DNA from 4 places in the Paenibacillus sp. FSL H3-0469 genome. Region 2 is predicted to be linked to each of the others. Evidence: riboswitches for the same ligand, from Rfam matches in the RefSeq annotation. Region 2 holds a riboswitch; each other region holds the start of a gene.
The links. Region 2 has a riboswitch for cyclic di-GMP ahead of NSS83_RS07750 (thiamine pyrophosphate-binding protein). Riboswitches for the same ligand answer to the same signal wherever they lie in the genome.
Positions count from the first base shown of each region.

Region 1: linked by a shared signal. The riboswitch ahead of NSS83_RS22275 (choice-of-anchor A family protein) and the one ahead of NSS83_RS07750 (thiamine pyrophosphate-binding protein) in region 2 are both predicted to bind cyclic di-GMP.
Region 3: linked by a shared signal. The riboswitch ahead of NSS83_RS25025 (PA14 domain-containing protein) and the one ahead of NSS83_RS07750 (thiamine pyrophosphate-binding protein) in region 2 are both predicted to bind cyclic di-GMP.
Region 4: linked by a shared signal. The riboswitch ahead of NSS83_RS28705 (PA14 domain-containing protein) and the one ahead of NSS83_RS07750 (thiamine pyrophosphate-binding protein) in region 2 are both predicted to bind cyclic di-GMP.

Region 1 covers NZ_CP150302.1:5,048,451-5,054,245, reverse strand. The annotation lists gene NSS83_RS22275 (choice-of-anchor A family protein) at 1-1,673, opposite strand, end outside; cyclic di-GMP riboswitch class I at 1,756-1,849, opposite strand; gene NSS83_RS22270 (hypothetical protein) at 2,598-2,975, shown strand; gene NSS83_RS22265 (ASCH domain-containing protein) at 3,338-3,760, opposite strand; gene NSS83_RS22260 (YukJ family protein) at 3,860-4,609, shown strand; gene NSS83_RS22255 (hypothetical protein) at 4,588-5,736, opposite strand.
Region 2 covers NZ_CP150302.1:1,741,646-1,747,440, forward strand. The annotation lists gene NSS83_RS07735 (SDR family NAD(P)-dependent oxidoreductase) at 73-912, opposite strand; gene NSS83_RS07740 (YafY family protein) at 1,047-2,000, shown strand; gene NSS83_RS07745 (methyl-accepting chemotaxis protein) at 2,074-3,324, shown strand; cyclic di-GMP riboswitch class I at 3,827-3,923, shown strand; gene NSS83_RS07750 (thiamine pyrophosphate-binding protein) at 4,040-5,683, shown strand; gene NSS83_RS07755 (carboxymuconolactone decarboxylase family protein) at 5,735-5,795, shown strand, end outside.
Region 3 covers NZ_CP150302.1:5,710,683-5,716,477, forward strand. The annotation lists gene NSS83_RS25015 (UDP-glucose/GDP-mannose dehydrogenase family protein) at 1-305, shown strand, start outside; gene NSS83_RS25020 (sugar phosphate nucleotidyltransferase) at 1,172-2,545, shown strand; cyclic di-GMP riboswitch class I at 2,684-2,764, shown strand; gene NSS83_RS25025 (PA14 domain-containing protein) at 2,779-5,097, shown strand; gene NSS83_RS25030 (glycosyl hydrolase) at 5,289-5,795, shown strand, end outside.
Region 4 covers NZ_CP150302.1:6,575,507-6,581,301, forward strand. The annotation lists gene NSS83_RS28685 (endonuclease MutS2) at 1-181, shown strand, start outside; gene NSS83_RS28690 (DUF350 domain-containing protein) at 213-632, shown strand; gene NSS83_RS28695 (hypothetical protein) at 763-1,308, shown strand; gene NSS83_RS28700 (MFS transporter) at 1,390-2,607, shown strand; cyclic di-GMP riboswitch class I at 2,693-2,794, shown strand; gene NSS83_RS28705 (PA14 domain-containing protein) at 2,775-5,795, shown strand, end outside.

The DNA.
Region 1 (5,795 bases), 3.3 Mb from region 2:
GGCACCGCTGTCGGCGTTGGTGTTGGCACTGCCGTTGGCGTTGGTGTCGGTACGGCTGTTGGTGTTGGCGTCGGCTTCACGGTTGGTGTTGGCGTCGGCTTCACTGTTGGCGTTGGTGTTGGTTTCACAGTTGGCGTTGGTGTCGGCTTCACTGTTGGCGTTGGTGTTGGCTTCACTGTTGGTGTTGGCACCGCTGTCGGTGTTGGCGTCGGCTTTACCGTTGGTGTTGGCGTCGGCTTCACGGTTGGTGTTGGCGTCGGTTTCACTGTTGGTGTTGGCGTCGGCTTCACGGTTGGTGTTGGCGTCGGCTTCACTGTTGGCGTTGGCGTCGGCTTCACTGTTGGCGTCGGCTTCACGGTTGGCGTTGGTGTTGGTTTCACAGTTGGTGTTGGCGTCGGCTTCACTGTTGGCGTTGGTGTTGGTTTCACAGTTGGCGTTGGTGTCGGCTTCACTGTTGGTGTTGGTGTCGGCTTCACTGTCGGTGTTGGCGTCGGCTTCACTGTTGGTGTTGGCGTCGGCTTTACGGTTGGTGTTGGCGTCGGCTTCACAGTTGGCGTTGGCGTCGGCTTCACTGTTGGCGTTGGCTTTGGAGTTGGAGTGCACACAGGTGTAGGTGATGGTTTTATGGTCGGTGTCGGTGTTACTGTTGGAGTCGGTGTTACCGTCGGTGTTGGTTTCACTGTCGGTGTAGGCGTTACTGTCGGTGTTGGCGTTACTGTCGGTGTAGGTTTCACTGTCGGCGTTGGTGTAGCCGTTGGTGTCGGTGATGGACTAGGTGTCGGCGTTGCGGTCGGCGTCGGACTCGGCGGCGGCCCCTCTCCCTCGTACATTCCAAGGTGCATCTCAACCCCGCCGCTAAAAAATTTTGCAATCAGGGTCCCGTACAGCTCTGCTCCGGCATAATGAACATCCGCTTGGGGGGCGAGAATACTACCATAGAAAGAGGTATAAGCGATATTCACCTCAGAAGCCTCGTAAAAGTTGAACAACACTTGACTGGCTCTGCCGTTATTCATTGCAAAACTAGGCACATTGACTGTAGACCCGCTAATATTAATAATCAACGTAGCGTTCGGGGCAATGTTAAACTGGATATTATTTGTTTTTGCCAGAGTCGGGGCATCCAGATGAACAACATTGAAGGCATCCGGCGCATTTATGGTTAGTGTCCCATAGTTATTGGCTACCGATTTCGTATCGGCCAAGGCCCCATACTCTGTAGATCGGGAGATCAGCATCTGCTGCTCGGCGGCAAAATCAATCGGGCTGGCATTTTTCTTCCCGCCTTTGATGTTGACACCAGGCTCATTGGCGGTAAAGCTATCCCCAAATACCACATTTCCATAGATCTCTCCACTGCCTGAATGTACAAAATTCTTGCCGGCCACAAGTACATCCGTCGGCGCAGCATCCCTGTATGCTCTGGCTACCCCGTAACCTCCGGTGAGGGTAATGTTCCCTGCCGCTGCCAGGCGGCCTTCAATCTGATCATTGCCTTGCGTAAAATCCCCGAGAATAAAAGCATTAAAATTCCCTGCGATTCCTAAAACCGGTGTTGGAGTATACGGTACCCCTGAAGCTGCTCTAACATCTGTCCCCCACGTAAAGGCACTGGATAAGGTCAATAGGCCCGCCATTATGATGGCGGCTGTTTTACGTACTCTTTTTTTCAATAGTCCACACCTCCTAGTTACTATTCTATGAATCTGTCACGCGACTATAACAACAAAAAAGACCGCCACGAAGGGTTAGCTTCACGGCGGCCGGACGACCTTAGCCTCAACTTATAGAGACAGTAGATTCCTGACTTTGCGTCCCGTTCTTTCGATACGGTTTGCGTTTGTACATGATTTCGGTATGAAATTGTGATTTGCTTATGTAAATTCGTTGTTGAGTCTATGACATTTGTTACTTTTGTACTAATTTCAGTTTATCCGCTCGCCCACCCTATTGTCAATCCATTCCCAGTATATTTCTTGAAATTATTTTCGCGATGACTCCTCATTTAACCCTTGTACCATAAGGGTTTATGGGCGAGTCTCTTTTTAGCCGCCGACGAAAAAAGTCGAGAAATCAGAGAATTGGCTGCAGCCGTTTATCTCTCTTCTCTATAATTATATGAATTTATATTATTAAAATTTGATGCATTTGTCCTATTTTATTAGTCTCACCCCGTCTCGGCTTACTGTCCGCTCCTATTCAATGCAATTTTACCTATTTGCGGGCATGTCAGCTCTAAAAAAAGTGCCGCCCATAGGGACGACACCTGCTAATAGAATTCATATATTTTGAATAAAATGTCGCCTAGGCAGACCCGAATAGCTGAATCCAGCCAATCATCGATACCCATAGCGGAACACTTAGAATGATCCCGAATACCAAACCACGGCGGAGACTTCCTTCATGACTCATTGCCATTCTCCTTTGAGCTGATTTATTTTTCAATCTTTATTATTTCAATTTTAATATATAATAATTCGTTCTATTTTTTTGTGAAAAATATCACATTATTTAAGTTAATTTATAAAACCCATTGATTAATTTTTGAAAGGTGAGTTACAATGCGAATATACGTTCTCTTCAAGGAGTTGAGAGGGATGCACAGAGCAGAGAGCCAGGATAACCTGCTGGTCAAATCCTATATTTTGCTGCCGCTTATTCTATCCGCCTTCGAGCGCGATGCTTCTGCTATATCCTCAGAGCTGCGCACGCCTGCGCCTTATCTGGAGGTGATCCAGAGGGCCGTCCATGCCGCTTCTGCCGATCTGCGGGAGACCCGTGCCGGGATGCGCGCCCGTGGTCTGAAGGTCTATGAACAGCAGCGGCTGGAGGCGGGCGTTGAAGCCAGATTCGTCTGCAGGGGTTATCACGAGCGGATGCTGCTGCTGGATGATGTGATTGCCGCCCAGGCCACTCTGCATATGCGCAGATATCTGGGTATGGAGAAGACGGAGCAGGGCCCGAAGCAGAGCTAACAAAGAAGCCTGCCGCAAGCGGCAGACTTCTGCATGAAATGATCACCCGGATGCGGTTACATTAACAACGTCCAATACCCTAACGTGCCGCATATAACCACCACAGCTACCGGATACAGGATTCTCCGGCTCACCTGATCCCGGAACGCAAGAAACAAACAAAGCATACAAAGCCATGCAATTAGAAGGCTTCCCATCTATTATGCATACGCTCCTTCCCGGCATTTCTGCCCCTCTCCAGCGGTAGACCGCCTCAGAGCACAACTATCCTTATATATAGGAAGATTTCCCGCCGAATATCCCAATTATACCAGCTGATAACCAATCCAGAGCAATTTTTCTTCAAAATGCCGGCAAGAAATTCACAATTCCTCTTCCAGCACAGGATATTCCCAGAAACCCAGACGTCCCTTAGCAGGTATAGGATGTACCAGCGGAACAACTTCCTCCAGCTTCCAGGCATACCTTCCTTCGGCATAATTGCCGAATACATATTCATTGCCACCCGGCCAGCCTTGCTGCGCAAGCTCCGGCGTCACCTCACAGCAATCCGCAAGGCGGCTGACCGCAATGATCCTGCCGGTTGGCAGATTGTCCGCAGTGTAGCCGTGACGGGCCAGCAACGACTGATACGGCTCCGTCCGGCAGATCGCCTTATTCACCTGCATCCCGGCATGAATGGCTAACTCCCCCCGGTAAGCGGTCCGCCAGCTCCGGGTTTCGATTTGTTTTTCTCCCAGCGCAATTAAGGTGGCCCACGGCTGGCGAATGGTTAGGCATTTCATAGGTGCAGCTTGCCTCCTTATCTTGATCAACTTTTTACTAAGAATTACTATGGCCTCCTATGGGAAAGAATAATAGCTATGAAGGAGGACTGATGAGCGATGGGTAACGGATTAGATCAAGGGTATGGGGTATTAAAATGCAAATTATCCAATGAGAATACCATATATAAGCTAGGCTACAAAAACAATCATATCCAGGTGCTGGTTGACGTTGAAGACGATGACCACAAAAAGTATAGATTAGCCATCAACATCCAATCAAGCAATAAAGCCGAGCATTTACCGGAAGACACTGCCAATCAGGTACTTTATTATGTGGGCGAAGATTTAAAATCGGAAGAAACAGCCCACTGGCTCAAGCTTGAGTCCGGCTTCACGAAGATCACCAGGGAGAACCGGAGCCTTGCCCTTGACTACATCCGGGGAAACCTCGTGATCCCTAACAAGATGGTGGCTCTGCCTAATACAGGCGGGAATGAACTGCAGGACAGCGATCCTCACAATAATCTCTATGACAAAATAACCTCTTACATCGAGGAAGCACACAAGCAGAGGGCCACCCTGTATGCGTTCGGCGAACCTTGGGGGCCTGTGGATAAACCCGACAAATACTTCGGCTTCTCTCCTGGACAGGGCGTTCATAATATCCACATGAATCAAGGCAATGCGGGCGGGTACGCCCGAGAAAATGGTACATGGCAGGACGGCGGAGTGCTTATTCATTTCCAGAACACGAACAGATGGGTGGCTATCTTCCTGGCCTTCCAATCCCAATCCTGGTGTACTAACGACCAGGGAGATGCCACTAAGCCGGTTAGTGAATGTAATCATACCAATGCTTTGTCATGAGCCAACACCATCGCATTAACCGCTGATACGATAGCCTTGGCATCCAACTGTTCATCCAGCCTCAAATGAAGTTGTAAGGTAGCAACTGGTGAATGGTTAGCAGAAACGATGAGCTCAACCTCATGAGATGAAAGCACCTTTGCTTGCAGGATTTGCAGCCAGGGGATAAGATCCGGTAACGCTTTATCCTCCGAAGGACCCATTTCCATGCCATCCGCCCCAATAGGTGAACGCCCGTCGAAATACTCAATTCTGAGCACAGCATCAGAAGGGGGACTGTTCCTCTTCAAGGTCCTAGCCGCTTCGAGCTGATGGCGGGAGGTTTGTTTACGACCGATAATTATATTCCACAAAACGATACTCAGAGAGGGGATGAAGAAGCAGAGCACCGCCAACCAACCCCTGGAGGTCTTGACATAGACGGCAAATAAGAGGGCTGCGGATAGAATCGCAAGTAACCAGATGTAGAGCTCCTGCCGCCATTTGGACTGGCGCTTCCCGGATGCTGTAGGAATGGACTGTGCTGGCTGAATATCGGTAGCTTGCTCCGGTTGAGCCGCCGTTCGTTCTCTCCATGGCAAATGCTCCCCACTCAGCATATAAAAGTTATCGGCTGCTCCCTGCCAGACCTTCTCCTGCGAGGGTTGCGGCGACTGCCAGAGGGTAACGTACTCTTGAATATCTCTCAGATATAGGGCAGGATCGCCCGTGAACGAGAAATATTGCGAAAGCTCCAGATGAATAACGGCAGCAGAATAACGCTGTACATGGGTCGATAAGGTTTCCAGCCACTCCTGTACAGGAGTGGCAAGCGCCGGGAAACGGGCCAGCGTGCCCGGTAAACTCAGGCGCAATTGCTCTGCAGCATCCGCCCATGGAATCTGCCATTGGAAGGCCTCGGAAAAATGTTCCCACTCCGGCAAATCCTCCACATCCGGTTGGTCCATATGGGGTTGAATCTTGCTCCAAGCTTGCATAAGCTGGCTGCTATAGCGCTGAAACTGGTCTTGGCTGACCAGACAAAACCATACTGGAGCGAGAAAATTATTCGTCTCGAAAGCTGTATTCTCATAATCAATCCACTCTGTATCGGCACTGGTAACAACCAGGAATGTCCGGTTTCCCATATAAGATCCTTGCCTCCTAGCATCCAACCATATGCTCCCCACTCTACTTAACTAAAGGG
Region 2 (5,795 bases):
TTCACAATAAAACACTCTTCGGGAGTGCAGGCCCCAGGCTGCGCACTTCCAAAGAGTGTTTTTGCATTCTGACTATGAAATTTGGTAGGCCGGCACCTGCCGGCCGTCGGTGTCCGTAAAGCCATATTTCCGTGCCAGGTCCCCAACCTTCTGTGGAACACCCGTCATGGATATCACTTCAGGATCAGCAGCAAGCGCTGCAACTGCCCGTCCGATATAGGCTGTTGATTCGGTGGTCCTCAGCCCCTCCTCCTCCTGCCAGTGTTCTTCATCTGTACCGAAGCTGTCCAGGACCAGCTCGGTCCGCATCCAGCCGGGAGAGACGGGGATCACTGCGATGCCGTCCGCAGCCACTTCTAGGGATAATCCGTAGGCCATGCGCACCAGCGCATTTTTGGACAGATCATAATAGAAGTTTCCGGTGTATTTATACTCATCCCAGAAGGTCGTATGAACGATTAATTTACCCGCCCCCGTTCCTTCGCTGCGCATTAGAGGTATAGCATAATAATTGGTCATTAACTGTGCCCGGACCCCGGCAGTGAACATATGATCCCAATGCTGCACCGGCTGCTCCCAGAACGGTTCATTCCCGATAGCGAGACTATTGCCGCCCCAGACGTTATTGACCAGAATATCCAGTCTGCCCTGCTCTGTGCTAATCTGCCGGATTACAGCTTCTGTCTCGCTATCATTCGTATGATCACAGCGGATCACGGCTCCGTCCCCGCCTAACCGGCGGATCTCAGCCAGCACCCCTTCAAGCGTTCTTGCGTGTGCCTGCGGCATACCGGCATTCCTGCCTGTAGTGTATACATAGGCGCCAGCCTTCGCCAGCTCCAGCGCAATGCCTCTGCCTGCCCCCCTGCTCCCTCCTGTTACCAATGCCACTTTCCCTTGCAAATTAGTCATTTGATCCGCTCCCTTTCGTCTATCATGCCCGGATTAGAAGATCATTTGCGTTAATCCGTACTCTTGTCTAATATATACCTTATACATGACAACCATTGACATATATAAATAATACATTTTAGGGAGGCAGCTGAATGAGAGCGGATCGCCTGATCACTATTGTTCAACTTTTACAGAGCCGCGGGAAAATCAGCTCCAAAGAGCTGGCACAAACGCTGGAGGTATCCGAACGCACGATCTTCCGGGATATGGAGGCGCTCAGCTTCTCCGGCATTCCTGTGCTGGCGGAGCGCGGCCGGGAAGGCGGCTGGAAGCTGGCGGAAGGCTACCGGAATTCGCTGAGCGGAATGAACACCAAGGAGATTGCCGCGCTGCTGGTGCCCGCTGATCCGGCGATTCTGCGCGCTCTGGGCATTCAGGAGGAATTCTCCTCGGCCGCCCGCAAGCTGCAGGCCGCTGCTACCAGGCAGCCCCTAACCCCCTTCAGCTTCCTCAGCCAGCGGATTCACATCGACGGAGCCGGGTGGCATTCCTCCGGGGAGACCTATCCCTGCCTACCCGCTTTGCAGGAAGCCTTATGGGAGAACCTCAGGGTGAGCATCACCTATCTGCGCGGGGAGGACGCTGCCGAGCGGCTGGTTGCACCGCTGGGACTGGTAGTCAAGCGCGGCGTCTGGTACTTGGTCGCGGGGCATGACAGCGAGCTGCGGACCTACCGGGTCTCCAGAATCACTGAGGCCAAAGTCACAAATGAGTCTTTTGAGCAGCCTGAGGATTTCGTCCTGTCTGAGTACTGGGAGACCTCCACCGCCGCGTTCAAGTCTGCCTTGCCCCGGTATCCCGCCAGCCTGCTTGTCAGGGACCACACGATGAAGGAGCTGCAGCGGGAACGATACGTCGCCCTGTTGCACCAGGAGCCTTCTGAGGCCCCTGGCTGGATCAGGGCCGAGGCCGAGTTCAACACGCCGGAGTCTGCGTGCCGGATCATCTTGTCCTTGGGTCAAGGCATCAAAGTGACCGCACCGCCTGAGCTTGCAGATACGGTTGCTTCGGCTCTGCGGGAAGCGGCAGCATTATACGATTTTTAATAATAGACCAAATGCACTAGTATCCCCTATAATATTACAATACACATTATTCTTTATAGGGGGACTTTACATTATGGACTGGATGAACAAGCTGCCGTTGAAACAAAAAATCGTCACCGGATGTTACTTGGTGGCCGCTTTATTCGCTGTCCCTGTCTTAATCACGCTAATCCTGATGGACAGGCTGCTCGTCGGCATTATTCTTGTCGCCGTCCTGGCAGCGCTGACATACCCGCTCGCGCGCTTCATTGAGAGAACGCTTACATCTTCATTTGAGGATATCTCCAATGTGACGCACACGATTGCCAAAGGCGACTTCACCAGCCGTGCCGACGAGAATGGCTCCATGGGCGACATTAGCCGCTCCTTCAACACCATGATTGACAAGCTCAAAAAAATCCTCACCGATGCCTCACAGATTACCCGTCAGGTTATGGACGCCAGCCGCGGGATTGAAGACAAGAATCAGAACCTGAAGTTTGTAATGGCTCAGGTGGCCTCCTCCTCCAATGAACTGGCTCTAGGTGCTAACGAAATCTCGGTGGATATCGCTGATATGACCGAATCGATCAAGGATATCGAAATCAAGGTCTCCAATTATACGAATTCCACCAAGGAAATGAATAGAAGGTCTGTACATACGCTGGAATTGGTAGAACAGGGACGGCAATCGGTGGATACCCAAGCCGAAGGCATGCGCAAGAACATCCAGGCTACCCAGAAGGTGGCGGATACGATTGAAGCCCTATCGCAGAACGCACGCGGCATTACGATGATAACCAAGACGATTACCGAAATTGCCGAACAGACTAATCTGCTGTCGCTCAATGCCTCTATTGAAGCTGCCCGCGCAGGCGAGCATGGCCGGGGATTCGCAGTTGTTGCCCAGGAGGTCCGTAAGCTGGCCGAGGAATCCACCGCTTCCACCAAAGAGGTGTTCGGACTGGTCCGCAGCATTGAAGCGGATATCAAGCAGGCCATCGATAATATCGCCATTAACGAAGAGGTAGTTCAGGTACAGAATGAGATGATAACAGAAACGGCTAACATCTTTGCTCAAATTGTGCATAGTGTCCAATACATAACCGAGCAGATCGCTTCCTTCTCCGCAGAGAGTGACCTTATGCTGGAGAGCGCACTCAAGATCTCCGGGGCAATCGAGAATATCTCAGCCATTACCCAGGAGACCGCCGCAGGGACCGAAGAGGTATCCGCAGCGATGAACGAACAGATTCACGCGCTGCAATCCGTGGCTGAGGAGACAGAGAAGATGACCTCCGCAGTCTTCAACCTGCAAAAAACAATTCATATTTTCAAATTCTAGCTCCGGCACAATGAGACACGCGCCTGCGGAAATACTGCGGGTGGTGTCTCTTTTTCTATGCAAAAATCAGATTGTTATGTAATATTCACAAATTGTTGAAATTGTGCATAAGGGTAAAAAATGTGTTTTGCACTTCTTTACTATAGTCGTTCTATTGTCATAGCTTGTCTATAAGTCAACAGCTCACATATCCGTTACTTAAGTCCTATCATTTAATTTTGCAATGCTGTATATCTAGCGAATTCTTAACATTTTGCAGTACCTCAGGATTGTAATGAGTCTTTATGCTTACTCTCCATAATAAGGGCCCGAAATTTTCATTTGCATTTTAAGACTTTAGTCTTCCAGGGACAACCATTTTCAAAAGTTTGAAATTCCAAATATTTAGCCATTTCAACTCCTGAATATTCGCCAAATTCCGAGTTTCTTCTCACTGGGGTTATTGACAAAAGAGGAGCTAGGAATATATTGTAAAGGAAAATTCTCCAAAGATTGATTTATAACCGCATACCGGCAAAATTCACCGAAAGGGAATGACGCAAAGCCATGGATCTACAGTCTCATTTCTGAAGTGGGATCATGACAGCCAGGTTGCTGAAAAACTGTGAACGCCTTAGGTTTCGCGTTTGATTATGGTGATTCGTGCAACAGACCTGTGCTCCAATATTGAGTACAGGTTTTCTATTGCTGACTTATACAAATAACAACATGCGGGGTGGATGTTCTGAAGACAGTTGCAGATTATATGGCGGAAGCATTGCACAATCTGGGAGTCACTCATTCTTTTGGAATCATAGGCAAATCTATTTGCCCCATCGCTTTGAAAATGGTTGACTACGGCATAGAGTTCATCCCCGGCCGGCACGAATCCAGCTCCGGCTTCGCCGCTGGCGGTTATGCTCTGAAGACCGGCAGCCTCGGGGTAGCCTTCGGCACTTCCGGTCCGGGCGGAACGAATCTTCTCACCGCTGCAGCGCATGCCAAGGCCAATAATCTTCCCGTCCTCTTCATCACCGGCCATCAGTCCATCAAGGAGCTGGGCATTCCCCAATGCCAGGATTCCACTTCTTATCTGGCTGATTTGGCGGATATGTTCCGGCCGGCCACCCTCTTCAGCAAGCTTGTTGAACGCGGCGATCACTTCAGCACGATTTTCAACCATGCCCTATCCATCGCCCTCGGTGACCGGAAAGGTCCGGTCCATCTCTGCATTCCGTTTGATGTGCAGACAGAGCGGCTCGCGGAATGCCGGATTGTTCTGCCGGAGCGCGAGGGACTAGTCAGTTATCAGAACTATGACCGGGTCATCTCGGCGATTAATCAATCCGTCAGCCCTCTGATCATTGCCGGTAAAGGCGTCAACCGCTCCGGGGCCCATCAGGAACTGGTGCAGCTGGCCGAAACCTTCAACATTCCTGTAGTCACCTCTCCAGGCGGCAAAGGCGCCATAGCTTATGATCACCCGCTCTACCACGGTCCTGTCGGCGTCGGCGGCTCCCCGCACGGCGATGAATTGCTGAACAACAGCGACCTGTTCATTGTTCTGGGCTCCCGTCTCAGCGATATGACTATCTGTAACCTGAAGCCGGAGAATCATCCGCAGCAGCTGATCCAGTTCGATGTAGATCCAACCTTTGTCGGCAAAATACTCACCTCATCCACCATCGCTGTCGGCGGAGACTTAAGGGACAACCTGGCACTGTATCTTCAGAAGCTGGACCCCTCTGCGGTCACCAAGCATGAAATTAATATTTCCAATGATTACAATGACGAGCTGCCCGTGCTGGCGGGACTATCTCTGGCTTCGGTAATGAGCACGATGAGCGAACAAATCCCCTACAACAGCAGCGTGTTCGTAGATGACGGCAGCCATGGGTTCAATGCTGTGAAATGGTTCAATGTCCGCAGGCCCGGCAGCTTCATATTTGATGCCTACTTTGCCTGCATGGGCAATTCAATTGGCATGGCCATCGGCGCCAAGACTGCCTCTCCCGGAGAGACCGTCTTCTGTATAACCGGTGACGGCTGTTTTATGATGCTCGGTGCTGAAATAAACACGGCCGTTTGCAAGGATATTCCGGTGATTTTCATCGTGGTGAACAATATGCAGCTGGATATGGCGCTCAAGGGCATGGAGAAAACGACCGGCCGGATTGACGGTACGATCTTCGAGGTTCCGATGGATGCTGTGAAATTCGCCGAATCATTGGGAGCAGCCGGCTTCCGCTGTGAGACGCAGGAGGAGTTCGCCGCCGCAATCCGCGAGGCTATCGCGCTTAACAAGACCTCTGTCATTGAGCTGCTGACTGACCGTGATGAGATGCCTCCCACGGCTCACCGCACGCTGGATCTTACGTAAGGAAGCCGTATTCGCACACATTTTCTAACCTACTGTCAGGAGGTCAAAAGCATGAAGCAGAACATGAACAGCGGACTCGATCATTTCACTGATCTCTCAGGAGATTACGGGG
Region 3 (5,795 bases), 3.8 Mb from region 2:
ATGATCCGATTGCGGCCGATAACTTCCGCAAGGAATACGATCACCCGCAGCTCCGCTGGTGCGGACTGGCGGAAGAGGCTGCCGAGGGCAGCGATGCTGTCTGCCTGCTGACCGACTGGAGCCAGTTCAAGGAGATCAACCTGCACCAGCTCGCCGGAACCATGCGCCGCCAGGTGCTGATCGACGGCCGCAACGTCTATAGCAAAGAGCAAATCGAAGGCACCGGCCTCGAGTACATCTCTGTCGGCCGCCCGCAGATGGGCGGGCTTAGCGGATTCTCCGCCAGCGTGGCTGGCGCGGTGTAAGGCCGGCTCAGCCTTGCTGAACGCGCCACGCCGGGGGTGGTCTGCGCGGTGAAATAAGAGGTATAAATCCCCTTGAATGCGCCGAAAGTGGGCTGCGCGGTGAAAAGAGAGGGATAAATCCCCTTGAATGCGCCGGAAGTGGGCTGCGCGTTGAAAAGAGAGGGATAAATCCCCTTTAATGCGCCGGAAGTGGGCTGTGCGTTGAAAAGAGAGGTATAAATCCCCTTTAATGCGCCGGAAGTGGGCTGCATGGTGAAATGAAGAGCATTAGTGCCCCTGATTTCTCGAATGTTGGCTAAATGAGCAAATGAAGAGCACAAGTGCCTGTACTTAAACTAACCAGCTTCTGCCGCCGCAAACTTATGCGGCGAGCCCTTGGCACAAGAGTCTTGAATTCCGGTCTTGAATTCCATTGTCTTGGATTCTCTTGTCCTATACTCTTGTTCTTTCCAGCCGCTAACTCAGCGGTGACGCCTTGGAACAAGCGGCACTTAAGAGTCTTTGAGCCTCTGAGCCTTTGAATCTTTCGCCGCTGGAACAATATAGCGGCAGCCCGGCCCCCTTGCCGCTACAACAAGCGGCAATACCCGGATCTTTAGCCGGGAGCTTCGCCTGCGGGCGAAGCGGATATAAAAAGTAAAGCCGGTTATGAAATGGAGTGGAGAGGAATTTTGGAGCTGTAGGAGCGTTAGCGTCCGCCTTTGTCTCCGGATGTTATCTGCTGCAAGCAATATAATCAACAACATCTGGAGACAACAGCGGCCGTAAGCCCAAAATTCCTTGCAGCGACCCTCATAACAGGCGGGATTTTAACACACAGCCGAAATAAGAAATACCCAATAACAATACGATACGGAGGGTTCACTATGAAACTAGTACTTCTATCAGGCGGCTCCGGCAAGCGGCTCTGGCCGTTGTCCAATGATTCACGCTCCAAGCAATTTCTGAAGGTACTGGCAAGTCCGGCAGGTGAACCGGAATCAATGGTACAACGGGTATGGAGACAGCTGGAGGAGAACGGCATGGCCGGGTCCTCTTATCTGGCGACCGGACGCAGCCAGGTGGAGATGATCCAGAGTCAGCTCGGCAGCGAGGTGCCGATCATCGTGGAGCCGGAGCGGCGGGATACCTTCCCGGCCATTGCGCTGACGGCGGCCTATTTGTATTCCATCGCGGGGGTGTCTCCAAGCGAGACCGTGGCGATTCTGCCGGTGGACCCATACGTGGAATCCTCCTTTTTCGAAACGGTGCTGCAGCTGGAGAACACCATGCTGGTGAGCGGGGCGAACCTGGCGTTGATGGGCGTAGTTCCCGAGCATGCTTCGGAGAAATACGGCTACATTATTCCAACCGGCGCAGATGCGGGAGCGAATGGTTATCTGCAGGTCAGCCACTTTCAGGAGAAGCCGGACCGTGTGCAGGCCGAGGAGCTGATCAGCCAAGGCGCGCTCTGGAACTGCGGGGTGTTCGCCTTCCGTCTGGGTTACCTGCTGGATATCCTGCAGCGCAAAGGATTGCCGCTGAATTACGAGGAGCTGCAGAAGCAGTATAAGCTGCTGTCGTCCATCAGCTTCGATTATGAAGTGGTGGAGAAAGAGGAGAACATCGTCGTGCAGCCGTACGCCGGATTCTGGAAGGACCTGGGTACCTGGAACACCCTTACCGAAGAAATGAGCAGCAACCATGTCGGTAAAGGCTTCGTAACAGCAGACTCCGAAGGCACCTGTCTCATTAACGAGCTGGATATTCCGATTACCGTGATCGGGGCGAAGGATCTGATTATCGCCGCCAGCCCGGACGGTATTCTGGTGACGCACAAGACCGAGAGTCCGCGGATCAAGGAAGTGCTGAAGTCTTTTGAACAAAGACCGATGTACGAGGAACGCCGCTGGGGTCATTACAAGGTGATAGATTATGTGAAATATGATGAGGGCAACGAGGTGCTGACCAAGCGGATTTTCATCAATGAGGGTAAAAATATCAGCTATCAGCTGCATCACAAACGCAGTGAAATCTGGACCTTCGTCAGCGGGGAAGCCAGTATTGTCATCAATGAGAAGATGCATACGGTGAAGGCGGGAGATGTGGTGCGGATACCGGAAGGGACCAAGCATGCCATTCTTGCTCTTACCGATGTGGAGTTCATTGAGGTGCAGACGGGGTCGGAGCTGGTAGAGGAAGATAATATCCGTATTACTCTGGACTGGGAGGATATAGCGCTACATCAGTTCATTTCGTAGGTCTAACTTATCTATTTAACCATTTGTTACAGAATCAAAACAGGTACTCGGAACTATTTATTCGGAAAAATTCGCGTTTGCTCTACAAAAAAATTGCATAAAGACGATAATTTACGGTAAGAGGGATTGATCCTTCCAAAACGACAAAGGCAAACCTGATCGAAAGACAGGGACGCAAAGCTATAGGGCCTTCGCAAGAGTGGCAGCCTGGCTACCGAAAGGAAGAGAATATTGTGAAAACTTACCGTAAGTCTCGTTTGCTCTGCGCTGTGCTGTCGCTGGCCGTGGTATTGTCTGCTGTACCTGTGGGACTGGGAATCGCCCCTTCCACCGTCAAGGCTGCCTCCTCTGAAGGAGCGCCGGTGAACCCTAACGCCTCAGCGGAGGCGGTCAAGCTGCTGAATAATCTGTATGGTATCTCGGGAAATGGAATCATTACAGGCCAGCATGACTATTTCGAGAGTCCGGATGAGCTGAGCAACAAGCTGAAGGGAACAAGCGGACAATACGCAGCACTGCATGGTTATGAGCTGGGAGCAATCGGTGGGCAGAGTGAGAGCGGAGTAGCTGCACAACGCAAAAATATCGTCTGGAGTGCGACGAACTGGTCCAGAGCGGGCGGCATTGTCGCCATGACCTTTCACCAGAATCTGCCGGGCACCAAGTACGAATGGTCCAATGTGCAGAAGTCAATCACCCAGGCGCAATTTAACAAATACGTAACCCCCGGAACGCCAGAGTATAATGCTCTGATCACCGATTTGGATAAAGTAGCTGTCTCTCTGAAAAGCCTGCGGGATGCTAAGGTTCCGATCCTCTGGAGACCTTACCACGAAATGAACGGCGGCTGGTTCTGGTGGGGGAAGAAAGATAATTTTACATCCCTGTGGAATATTATGTATGACCGGTTCGTGAACGTTCATCAGTTAAATAATCTGCTCTGGGTATGGAACCCGAATGCGCCTAATGCAAACTCCGATCCCTATCCGCGGACTTATCCGGGTGCGGACAGAGTGGATGTGCTGGCAGCAGATATATATAATAACGACTACTCCAATAAATATCATGATGATCTGACCAGTCTGGCTGGCGGCAAACCGATCGGCATCGGCGAGAATGGTGAAATGCCGAACATCTCGAAGCTGAAGCTGAATCAGCAGAATTACGTGTTTATGATGAACTGGGGCAAGATGCTCTACGAGAATAACAGCACAGCTACGATCAAGAATTTTATGAATGACAGCTACACACTGACCCGTGACCAATATAAGGCCTGGTCTGCTCCGGCGGCGGCTCCTAAGCCAACCGCAACGCCGACGCCTACAGCAACGCCGACGCCGACACCGACACCGACGCCAACCGCAACGCCGACACCGGCGCCAACCGCAACACCGGCGCCAACCGTTGCGCCGAAGCCGGTCCCAACCTCCGGTGATCCGGAGAGTAAGCCTGCCCAGAATGGCTTGCTTGGAGAATACTTCAAGAACATGACGCTCTCGGGAACACCGGTTATGGTCCGTAACGATGATGTCATCAGCTTCAATTGGCGTCAGAGTACTCCTAATGCCGCACTCGGCGTAGATTACTTCTCGATCCGCTGGACCGGCCAGATTAAGCCGGCTTACAGTGAGAGCTATCAGTTCTATACTACATCGGATGACGGTATCCGCTTGTGGGTGAACGGTACAGCCGTCATTGACAGCTGGGTTAAGCAGAGCGGAACGGCCCGCACAGGAACCATAGCCTTGACTGCCGGGCAACTATACGATATCAAGGTAGAGTATTACGAGAATGCAGGCGATGCGAATGTCCATCTGATGTGGCAGAGCCCCAGCCAGGTGAAGGGAACCGTACCTTCAAGTGCACTTTTCTCCAGAGCAGGCAACACATCCATACCTGCTCCGGCTGCAACAGCAGTACCGACAACGGTACCAGCAGCGACAGCAGTGCCAGCACCGACAGCAACGCCGGCACCAGTAACGACACCAATGCCAACACCAGCACCAACACTGACGCCAGCACCGACACCAGTGCCTACGCCAACGCCGACAGCGGCTCCTGTTCCCGTTCCTTCTCCTACAGCAACACCGGTGGATCTGCCGGTAGAAGTCCCTGCTGCCAATGGGTTGTACGCGGAATACTTCAATAACATGACGCTATCGGGCGAACCCGCTGCAGTGCGCACCGATGCGGTGCTTGATTTCAACTGGCGCCAAGGCTCGCCGGATGCCGCTATCGGCGTAGACTTCTTCTCTGTCCGCTGGAGTGGCAAGATTAAGCCGCTGTACACAGAGACGTATCAGATTTATACCCATTCTGATGACGGTATCCGCGTACGGGTGAACGGTGAGCTTGTGATTGACAGCTGGGTGAAGCAGAGCGGCACCGAACGCATGGGCAGCATCAGCCTGACCGCAGGCGAGCTGTATGATATTCAGGTAGAGTATTATGAGAATCAAGGGGATGCAAAAGCGCGGCTAATGTGGCAGAGTCCGAGCCAAGCCAAAGGTACCGTTCCGGCAAGCGCGCTGTTCCTCCCGTCCGCTTCCTAAGCTCATAAGGTCCGCAGCTGTGTTCATCATTGGCGCTGTTACTGGTTAAGACGTTACAATTATAAATCCTGTAAGCCACTCTTAATGGCCCTGCTTACCAGCAGGGCTACTAAGCTATAGAAAGGCAGATAATCCGGGAGGCTTAACCTCCGGGGCCTGCCTGAGAGTGTGGCTGGAGAAAGGAGATTACATTGAACACTTACCGTAAGTACAGGCTATATACAACTATTTTTCCTCTAATCCTTATCCTTTCATTACTTCCATGGGGGGAAGGGCGCAGTCTGCCCGCAGCCGCCAAGGTTACGGCACCTGCCGCCCCCGCTCCCATAAAGCCCATTAATCCTTCGGCCTCCAAGGAGGCTTCCGCACTGTTAAGCTATCTTAGTAATCTTAGCGGCAAGGGGATGATATCCGGCCAGCATGATTACCTGGAGAGCCCCGATGAATTCAATAATAAGCTCCGCACAACAAGCGGCCGCTATGCCGTTCTGCATGGCTATGAGCTGGGAGCCATAGGCAACCAGTCTAAGGAGACCATTGCCAGACAGCGTCAGGCTGTCGTGGACAGCGCCATACGATGGCATGAGGGCGGCGGCATTGTCGCCATGACCTTCCATCAGAATCTGCCGGGAACCGCGCCGGTATGGACCAATGTGCAGAAGCCGCTTAGCCAGGATCAATTCAAGCAGTACGTCACT
Region 4 (5,795 bases), 2.9 Mb from region 2:
CTTCATCGACGAAGCTTTTCTCGGCAATCTGGGGCAGATCTCCATTATCCACGGCAAGGGGACGGGAGTCCTGCGGACAGGAATACAGGAATACCTCCGCAAGCACAAGCATGTCAAAAGCTATCGGCTCGGGAACTACAATGAAGGCGGCGCGGGTGTGACGGTAGCTGAACTGGAGTAACGCCCTTAGTCCGGCAGAAAGAGGGAAAAGAGTGCAGGATAATATTGATCTTTTGCTGGAACATCCGCTGGGGGCGCTGCTAGGCTACTTCACTGTCGCCATATTGGGGCTGGTCGTCTTTCTGTCCTTCTTCGAAATGGTGACGAAATACAACTGCTGGGAAGAAATCCGCAAGGGGAATGTGGCCGTAGCTATGGCAACCGGAGGCAAAATCTTCGGAATCTGCAACATCTTACGCTTCAGCATTGAAGCAGGGGCATCGATCTATGAGACGATGAAATGGTCGGTTGTAGGCTTTTTGCTGCTGCTGCTGGCTTACTTCCTGTTCGAGTTTTTTACTCCGGTCTTTTCAATTGATGAAGAGATTGCTGCGGATAACCGGGCGGTAGGATTGACAGCCATGCTGCTCTCAATATCCTTGTCCTATGTTATCGGCGCGGCCATATTCTGAATTAGGGGGCAGGGAGATGAAGCTGCTGATTCGGATTCTGTTTTTTTCAGCCCTGGCTTTTGTAGCGGCCGGCATTATATATTTAACGGTGAATTGAACCGAATGTGAGTAAGCGAAGGAGATTATACAGATGGAGACAACAGTTTGCCCATGGTGCCATACCGAGATTGTATGGGATGAGGAGTTTGGACCCGAGGATACCTGTCCTCATTGCAACAACGAGCTTAGCGGTTACCGCACAGTGACAATAGGTGCAGAGGATCTGGAGGATGAAGAGCCGGATACGGCGGAAGCTTCCGGAGAAGAAGAGATCAGCGACGATAATCTGTGGGATGACGACGACAAGGATAGCGTGGTGCCTGTATGGGGGACGCTGACCCAGTTCGGTGACGATTATGACCTGAAGCGTTATGAGGACAAGGTCTCGGCAATTCTGGCTGCCCAGCTGGAAGCGCCGGAATGTCCGCAATGCCATGAGCTGATGCTTCACTCCGGTACGCAGCAGGTGAACGGGTTCACCCCGGCAACGCCGGAAGCGCTGGGCGGCGCAGCCGTGCTGAAGCCTCCCTTCGCGCTGAATCTGTACGTATGCCCTTCCTGCTTCCATGTCCAGCACAGTCTGGCGCAGGAAGACCGTATCCAGCTTGTCCGCAATCTCAGCACCGCAGCCGAATAAATATCGGATTCATGCTTTCCCTGCCGTCTGGACATGTTAGTTATAGATGAAGTGTCTTAGGACGAGCAGGGAGGGTTAAGCATGAGAGGTTCAGAACGGGGACAGGCGGCGCTGCTGCTGGCTGTAGGCGGGCTATACCTTCTGGCTACAGTGCTTGCAGGGACGTTCCTCAACGTATATCTGTGGAAAAGCCGGCAGAACTTCGCCATGATCGGCTGGTTCACCGTGGCCCAGCAGCTTGCCGTGGGTCTCAGCTTTTGGCTGGGCGGCAAGTGGGTGAAAGAACATAACAAAATGAATGCCCTGCGGCTGGGAATTGCCGTATCGGGCTTTTTTTATTTGCTGGTGCTGTGGCTTCGCGAAGAAGCAGTGCATTATATTTGGCCGCTGGGTGGGGTCCTCGGGCTATCCATCGGGCTGTATTGGCTGGCATTTAACATTGTTTTCTTCGAGATTACGGACGCTGCGAACCGCGATTTCTATAACGGGTGGATGGGTCTGCTGGGTTCCCTGACGGGAATAGCCGGCCCCTGGGTGTCCGGCTGGATGATCTCCCGCTGGCAAGGCGGACAAGGCTACCGTATGGTATTCATATTGTCTTTATGTATCTATGGGGTGGCTGCTGTGCTAAGTTTCTGGCTGCGCAAACGGCCGCGCGGCGAAGCCTATCTCTGGCTGGAGCCCTGGCGCGAGCTTACCCGCAGGCGCAGTCCTTGGCGGCCAGTTGCGGCGGCGCTAGTGTTCCAGGGTATCCGGGAAGGCGTATTCTCCTTCCTGATCGGTCTGCTCGTCTACATTGCTGCACAGGAGGAGAGCAAGCTGGGACAGTTCGCCCTGCTGACCTCCGCCGTCTCCCTGATCAGCTATTATGCGGCCGGCAGATGGTTCAAGCCCCGTGCCCGGCTCGGCGGTATGCTGGCAGGCAGTCTGCTGCTCATCGCCTTCCTTCTTCCGCTGCTGTGGAAGGTGAATTTTACCACCCTCCTGATCATGGGAATCGGGACCTCACTCTGCCTGCCGCTCTACATGCTGCCGATGCTGTCCACCAGCTTCGACCTTATGGGAGTGTCCGAGGAGAGCGCCGGCAAACGCGTGGAATTGGTAGTGCTAAGAGAGCTTAGCCTGATGAGCGGCCGCCTCCTTGGTCTGCTGATCTTCATCGCCGTGCTGTCACTGGACCAATCTCCGCAGACCATTACGCTGCTTATGCTGCTGCTAGGTGCGGCGCCGCTGGGGAGCTGGGTGGTGGTGCGGAAGATGCTGGGTTTAAATGTTCACAGAAATAACAATATTATATGATTCAAATATAGGGTATTATTGCCAAGGTAAGTACAGATTGTATTTGAAGTGAATTCAAAATGATTTCGCATGAATTTAACCATTAGAACTAAAAAGGCAAACCTGTACGAAAGTCAGGGACGCAAAGCCACGGGCCTTACCACAGGGCGGGAGATACCCATCTGTGAATGGTAGCCGGGCCGCTCTTTCCGGTGGTTTTTTTGCGCCCTTTTTTAATTGAAGTGTTAAATGAGCGGAGGTCTTTTATGACAAATAGGAAAAGCTTTATATGTAAGGTACTGTGTTTTATCATTTTGGCTCAAATTCTTGCACCTTTTGTAGAATTCTCAGGGATGAAAATTTCCGCACAGGACAGTATTCTCAGGATCCGGTTTCAGCCCGAAGAAGCCCCTGTACAGGACGGAGAGCTTGCAGATTCTGGAGCCGTTTTTAGCGTCAAAAACCAATACTCCTACGGCTGGAACATGGATCATACCGATGCAACAGTCTCAAGAGATACATACGATGACTCCGGCATAAGTAGCCTTACACGAATCCATCCGGATGGAAAATGGGAAATTGCACTAGACAATGGTACTTATGAAGTCTCGGTAACCGTAGGTGACTCTGTATATAGCAGCAACAACTCCCTTTCTGTTGAGAATATCAAAGTGATGGACGGACTCACTCTTGAAGCAGGGCAGCATAGAACAGTCAAGAAGAAGGTTGCTGTCGAAGATGGAAGACTCACGTTAAGTCAAATCAATGCTGCTGGAATGGAGACGGCTCTCAATAGCATAGAACTTTCATTGGTTAATACATACACTCCCGCCTTGATACCGCCTCAAATAAGTATGCCCTTTGAACCCAATAAGGTTGTTGGTGACAAAGTTCTTCTATCGGGAAGCATGACCAACATACACAACGCTCCGCCTTTTATTAGGGTGAACGGCCTGCAGGTAGAAATCTCCCGCCATATCCGCGAACAAATAGAATCTATTGAACAACAAATACAGCAGGTTAGCCAACATGCAGTGGCAATAGGAAATTCGGATATTGAAGCTATTCAAAGCTCTATCCGCTCCAGCGGCAAGAAGCCTGCAATTATTGCAGTCGGACAATTGAATTTAGAATCAAGCGTGACGTTCGGAAGCGCAGAACAGCCTGTCATTGTAATCGTCGACGGCATGAATACGAACCGGAAGCTGAATGTAACGGTGTACGGGTCGCTAATCCTCCGTGGAGGATTAAATGCCAATACGGAGTTGGATGTTAATGTTATCAACCCTGTACCAGATGAGAATCTAGGTAATCTATGGGTACAGGGGACGGTGCATTTAAATAATAATTCCAATGTACAAGTAGATAATGAATTGTTTGCAGGTTCTTTGGTCTATAACAATGGTTCGCTCGATCTATCCGCGGAACGGATAGTAGTACAAGGCAATATGAATATCAATACTATGGTAACTATGAATGTAGACGAAGAAATGTCTATTGGAGAAGTGGTTTCCAATAATTCAAGGGCAGAACTAAATGTAGCGCAGGGAGATCTGTTTGTCCGGGACAACGTCAGTGTGAATAATCATCTTAATATCACCACAGGCGGATTATTTGCAGTAGGCGGAAATGTCATCTCGAACCAAAGACCTATAATACATACGGGGAATGAGCAAGCTGGACGTACATTGTTGAAGTATGTTCTGTCGGGCCTTAAGGCCGAGTATTACAGCGGCAATGATTTTACGGGCAAGAAGGCCGTGAAGGTGGATGAATCTATTTCTTTGGCTGGCCCACCTGTTCTGGGTGTGCCGGGGATAGCAGACCAGCATTTCTCAGTAAGATGGACAGGGCAAATTCAACCTAACTATACAGATCAATATACCTTCTCCGCCAGAACGTCAGGTGGAGTCAGACTCTGGGTGAATGATCAGCTCCTGGTGGATGCCTGGACAACGAAGCAGCATGTGGAGCAAGGCACCATCCAGCTTGAAGCGGGGAAAAAATATGACCTGAAGATGGAATACGCTAATGATATGGGGAATCCTCAGGCCAGCTTATCGTGGGAGAGCGAGCAACAGACCCGTGAAGTGATTCCCTCTGTATCTTTAAGACCTTTTTCTATACCAGCAATAAATGCTAGTGCAACAGACTCAGCCATTACATTGAACTGGCCTGCTTTGTTTAATGCAGATGGATATGAAGTGGAATTCGATAAGGAGGTTACTGTCCTCGGCAGTGAACCTGATTTTTCCAAGGGGGAGCTTAGTCCGGGAACTGAACATCTCTATCGTATCCGGGCAATCAGTGGCGACATCAAAGGGGAGTGGTCAATCACTTCATCTTATTGGACCTTGCCAGCTGCACCACTGAATATTCAAATGAATGCAACAAGCCATACCATTACTCTCGAATGGGAGCCGGTCATCGGTGCCTCCAGTTATGAAATCGAGGTTAATAACAGTACGAAGAATATAGGAGCCGTGCTAACTTACCAGGAGACTGATCTGAATCCGAACATGCCCAAAGTATTCCGAATCCGGGCGGTGAACAGCAGCGGAGCAGGGGCATGGAGTGAAGTGGTTACGAAGACTACTCTGGTTGGAGTACCTTCTAAGCTGCAGGGAACGGCAGACGAGCAGTCAATTCATTTGCACTGGGATGCTGTATCAGGAGCCGCCTCCTATGATTTGGAGGTAGACGGAACCGTAAATAATAACATCCTGGATAATTCATATATACATGGAAGTCTCCAATCTAACAGTAAGCACAGTTATCGTGTACGAGCTAAGAACGATGATGGAATCAGTGAATGGAGCAATACCATCACCGTGCATACTCTGCCCGGAGTTCCGCAGAATCTTACAGCACAAGTGGAAGGAAGCTCTGTGCATGTGGCATGGGACCCAGTTACCGGAGCAACGGGGTATGACATCGAGGTAGATGGAGACGTTCTGGATAATGAATTGAAGCTAGAATTCACACATTCACAGCTAGCATTGAATTCAGAGCATACCTACAGAGTGCGGGCGAAGAATGATGAGAGAGTCGGAAGCTGGACCCAAACGATGGTTTACTCCACTCATGCCGGCGTTCCTGCTAATATTCAGACTTCAGCGAAGAGCAACGAAATTACAATAACTTGGGACATAGTTGCAGGTGCGCTAAGTTACGATATTGAACTGGATGGGGCAACCATTCTTAATGTT